2 regions of the Streptomyces sp. NA04227 genome follow, and region 2 is predicted to be linked to the other one. Evidence: predicted binding sites of a transcription regulator. Region 2 holds the regulator's gene; the other holds the start of a gene.
The links. The regulator HrcA, encoded in region 2, represses chaperone genes, less so after heat shock. The targets are predictions, from matches to a motif close to TTNGCACTCNGNNNNNCNGAGTGCNAA.
Positions count from the first base shown of each region.

Region 1 (2,395 bases), 3.1 Mb from region 2:
CACGCCACCGGCGAGCTTCGCGAGGCGCTCCTGGAGCTTCTCGCGGTCCCAGTCGGAGTCCGTGGCCTCGATCTCGGCCTTGATCTGGGCGACGCGGCCCGTGACGTCGGCGCTCTCGCCGCCGCCGTCCACGATGGTCGTGTCGTCCTTGGTGACCGTGACACGGCGGGCGGTGCCCAGCACATCCAGGCCGACCTGGTCGAGCTTGAGGCCGACCTCCTCGGCGATGACGGTGCCGCCGGTCAGGGTGGCGATGTCACCGAGCATGGCCTTGCGGCGGTCGCCGAAGCCGGGAGCCTTCACCGCGACGGCGTTGAAGGTGCCGCGGATCTTGTTCACGACCAGGGTCGACAGCGCCTCGCCGTCGACGTCCTCGGCGATGATCAGGAGCGGCTTCGAGGCGCCGGCCTGGATGACCTTCTCCAGCAGCGGCAGGAGGTCCTGGATGGAGGAGATCTTGCCCTGGTGGATCAGGATGTACGGGTCGTCGAGGACGGCCTCCATACGCTCCTGGTCGGTCACGAAGTACGGGGACAGGTAGCCCTTGTCGAAGGCCATGCCCTCGGTGAAGTCCAGCTCCAGACCGAAGGTGTTGGACTCCTCGACGGTGATGACACCGTCCTTGCCGACCTTGTCCATGGCCTCGGCGATGAGCTCGCCGACCTGCGGGTCCTGGGCGGACAGACCGGCGACCGCGGCGATGTCGGACTTCTCGTCGATCGGGCGCGCGGTGGCGAGCAGCTCGTCCGAGACGGCCTTGACGGCGGCGTCGATGCCCTTCTTCAGGGCGGCCGGGGAAGCGCCGGCGGCGACGTTGCGCAGGCCTTCCTTGACCAGGGCCTGGGCGAGCACGGTCGCGGTGGTGGTGCCGTCACCCGCGATGTCGTTGGTCTTGGTCGCCACCTCCTTGACGAGCTGGGCGCCGAGGTTCTCGTACGGGTCCTCGACCTCGACCTCACGGGCGATGGTGACGCCGTCGTTGGTGATGGTCGGGGCGCCGAACTTCTTGTCGATGACGACATTGCGGCCACGCGGGCCGATGGTCACCTTCACGGTGTCGGCAAGCTTGTTGACGCCGCGCTCGAGGGCGCGACGGGCGTCCTCGTCGAACTTCAGGATCTTCGCCATGGAGCGGTTCATTCCTCTCGTTGCGATCCTCGGCCGCTCGCGCGGAACGGCCGCCATCGCTGGAAAAAACGAACTGCGCCCCGGGCGCCCGGCAGGCTGTGAGTGAACGCAGCGATGAGCGGGTGCCAGGGGCGCAGATCTCAAGCAAGTGGTGGTGAATTACTTCTCGATGATCGCGAGCACGTCGCGAGCCGAGAGAACGAGGTACTCCTCGTTGTTGTACTTCACCTCGGTGCCGCCGTACTTGCTGTACAGGACAACGTCGCCGACCTTCACGTCGAGCTCGACGCGCTTGCCGTCCTCGACCCGGCCCGGACCGATGGCCAGGACAACGCCCTCCTGGGGCTTCTCCTTGGCGGTGTCCGGGATAACAAGGCCGGAGGCAGTGGTCTGCTCGGCGTCGAGCGGCTGGACCACAATGCGGTCCTCGAGCGGCTTGATGGCAACCTTGGAGCTGGCGGTCGTCACGATCCGACCTCCCCCTTCGGAGATCTCACGGGGTTAACTGATCTGAGGTGGCGACCAGGTGGATCCGTCGTCGCGGGTGCCGGACCTGCCCGTCGCTTCTGGCACTCTCCGTCGGGGAGTGCCAAGGGCGACACTATGACTGCGATTAGCACTCGGTCAAGCGGAGTGCCAACGCGGCGGCCACGGCGAGCCCAAAACCCCCCGTCCGAGGGGTACGGATCCCGCCCGCCGCGCTCCCCTGTCCCGCGGTCGGTCGCGGCGGCCGGGGGCAAGCCCGGCCGCCGCCGCTCTCAGACGTAGTCCTCCAGGCGCGCCACCGCGAAGCCCTGCTTGGTCAGCTCCTTCAGGAAGTTGCGCAGCATGTCCGGCATCGTGCCGCGCCATTCGCCGCGGCCCCGGAAATGGGTGAGGACGATGTCCCCGGGGTGCAGCTTCTTGTCTAGGTCCCGGTATTCCATCCGGTCCAGGACGATCTCCTCGTTCCACAGCGGAATCGCCTTGATCCCGCAGGACTTGGCGGCCCGCAGGGTGTCCCGGTCGTAGTTGCCGAACGGCGGGCGCAGCAGCGTCGGCCGCCGCCCGAACTCCTTGGCCATCACGTCCTGCATCCCGCAGATCTCGCGCCGCTGCTCGGCGTAGGAGAGCTCGCGCAGATCGGGGTGGTGCAGGGTGTGGTTGCTCAGGGTCACGCCGGAATCGCGCATGCGGCGGAAGTAGGCGTAGTCGTCCTTGATGACGTAGTCGGAGAGGAAGGCGCTGTACGGGATCCGCAGTTCACTGGTCATCCGCAGGAACGCCG
Region 1 covers NZ_CP054918.1:5,114,815-5,117,209, reverse strand. The annotation lists gene groL (chaperonin GroEL) at 1-1,128, opposite strand, end outside; gene groES (co-chaperone GroES) at 1,288-1,596, opposite strand; gene HUT18_RS22015 (polysaccharide deacetylase family protein) at 1,887-2,395, opposite strand, start outside.
Region 1: groES (co-chaperone GroES) is a predicted target of HrcA. The motif match lies at 1,742-1,768, and genes of this name have one in related genera.

Region 2 (2,395 bases):
GTGCCGAAGCCCTGGCACTGCGGGCAGGGGCGCGAGGTCATGACCTGGCCCAGGAAGGAGCGGGTCACCTGGGAGACCTCGCCCCGGCCGCGGCACATGTCGCAGGTCTGCGCGCTGGTGCCGGGGGCCGCGCCCTCGCCGCTGCAGGTGGTGCACACCACGGCGGTGTCGACCTGGAGGTCCTTGGTGGTACCGAACGCCGCCTCGTCCAGCTCGATCTCGAGCCGGATCATGGCGTCCTGGCCGCGCCGGGTGCGCGAGCGCGGGCCGCGCTGGGACGCCGTTCCGAAGAAGGCGTCCATGATGTCCGAGAAGTTGCCGAAGCCGCCGCCCGCGCCGAAGCCACCGGCGCCCGCCTGCTGCGACAGCGGGTCGCCGCCGAGGTCGTAGACCTGCTTCTTCTGCGGGTCCGAGAGCACCTCGTAGGCGGCGTTGATCTCCTTGAACCGCTCTTGGGTCTTCGGATCGGGGTTGACGTCCGGGTGCAGCTCGCGGGCGAGCCGCCGGAAGGCCTTTTTGATCTCGTCCTGGGAGGCGTCTCGGCGCACGCCGAGCACGGCGTAGTAGTCCGTGGCCACTTACGACTCCGCCAGGATCTGTCCGACGTAACGTGCCACTGCGCGTACTGCTCCCATCGTTCCCGGATAGTCCATGCGTGTCGGTCCGACCACGCCGAGTTTGGCGACAGCTTCGCCGCCCGAACCGTAGCCGACCGAGACCACGGAGGTGGAGTTGAGTCCCTCGTGGGCGTTCTCGTGCCCGATGCGTACGGTCATGCCCGAATCGGTCGCCTCACCGAGGAGTTTGAGGAGGACGACCTGTTCCTCGAGGGCTTCGAGGACCGGGCGGATGGTGAGAGGAAAGTCATGCCCGAAGCGGGTGAGATTGGCGGTGCCGCCGATCATCAGACGTTCCTCGGTCTCCTCGACGAGGGTTTCGAGGAGGGTGGACAGGACGGTCGAGACGGTGCCGCGGTCCTCGTTCTCGAACGCTTCCGGCAGATCCTGCACGAGCTGCGGCACATCGGCGAAACGGCGGCCCGCGACACGGCTGTTGAGGCGCGCCCGCAGATCGGCCAGTGAGCTCTCGCCGAACGGCGCGGGGCAGTCGATCATGCGCTGTTCGACCCGGCCGGTGTCCGTGATGAGGACGAGCATCAGCCGGGCCGGTGCCAGTGCGAGCAGTTCCACGTGCCGCACCGTGGAGCGGGTCAGCGAGGGGTACTGCACGACCGCGACCTGCCGGGTGAGCTGGGCGAGCAGGCGCACGGTGCGCCCGACCACGTCGTCGAGGTCGACGGCGCCGTCGAGGAAGTTCTGGATGGCGCGCCGCTCGGGCGCGGTCATCGGCTTCACCCCGGCGAGCTTGTCGACGAAGAGCCGGTAGCCCTTGTCGGTGGGGATGCGGCCCGCGCTGGTGTGCGGCTGGGCGATGTAGCCCTCGTCCTCCAGGGCGGCCATGTCGTTGCGGACGGTGGCCGGGGAGACACCGAGGCTGTGCCGCTCGGTGAGCGCCTTGGAGCCGACCGGCTCCTCGGTGCCCACATAGTCCTGGACGATGGCGCGCAGCACTTCGAGCCTGCGTTCGTTCAGCACCCGCGCTCACCTCCAGCTTCCCTCGCACGGCCCGGCCCAGCCGTCGCCCCCTTGGCACTCACGACAGTCGAGTGCCAGCGTTCCGGCCCAGTGTACGGCCGGTGGGTACGGCGGCGGCAAGAGCACCTACGACCGTCCCGCCGCGGTTTTCCCCAGTTGTTCGGGGCCGCGGCATCCGGTGTCCGCTTCCGGTGTCCTCATTCCGGCGACCGCCGGGTGCGGACGGCCCGGACCCCTGTACTTTCGCATGCGGGCGGCGCCCGTTGGGCGCCTGTGGAAAACCGTCACCGAGCTGTGGGAGGGACCGTGCCGGAGGGCAGGACAGCGGTGGTCACCGGAGGTTCGCGGGGTATCGGCCGGGCCGTAGTGCAGCGGCTGGCCCGCGACGGTGTCGAGGTGGTCTTCAACTACGCGCGCAGCGAACAGGCCGCCGCCGAGGTGCTCGCCGCGGTGCGTGCCGAGGGCGGCACCGCCCACGCGCTACCGCTCGATCTGGCCACGGCCGGGGCGGCCGAGGAGCTCATGCAGCGCGCCACGGAGCTGACCGGCGGCCTGGACGTCCTGGTCAACAACGCCGCGCAGGCCTTCCGGACCGCACCGCTGGCCGAGACCGACGAAGCGGTCTTCGATGAGATCATGACGGTCAACGCACGCACGGTCTTCCTCACCCTGCGCCATGCCGCCCGGCACATGCGCGACGACGGACGCATCGTGAACATCTCCAGCCTCAACACCCGGCGGCCCGCGAAGAACAGCGCCCCGTACGCGGCCAGCAAGGGCGCGATGGAGCAGCTCACCCT
Region 2 covers NZ_CP054918.1:2,001,397-2,003,791, forward strand. The annotation lists gene dnaJ (molecular chaperone DnaJ) at 1-578, opposite strand, end outside; gene hrcA (heat-inducible transcriptional repressor HrcA) at 579-1,595, opposite strand; gene HUT18_RS08365 (SDR family NAD(P)-dependent oxidoreductase) at 1,902-2,395, shown strand, end outside.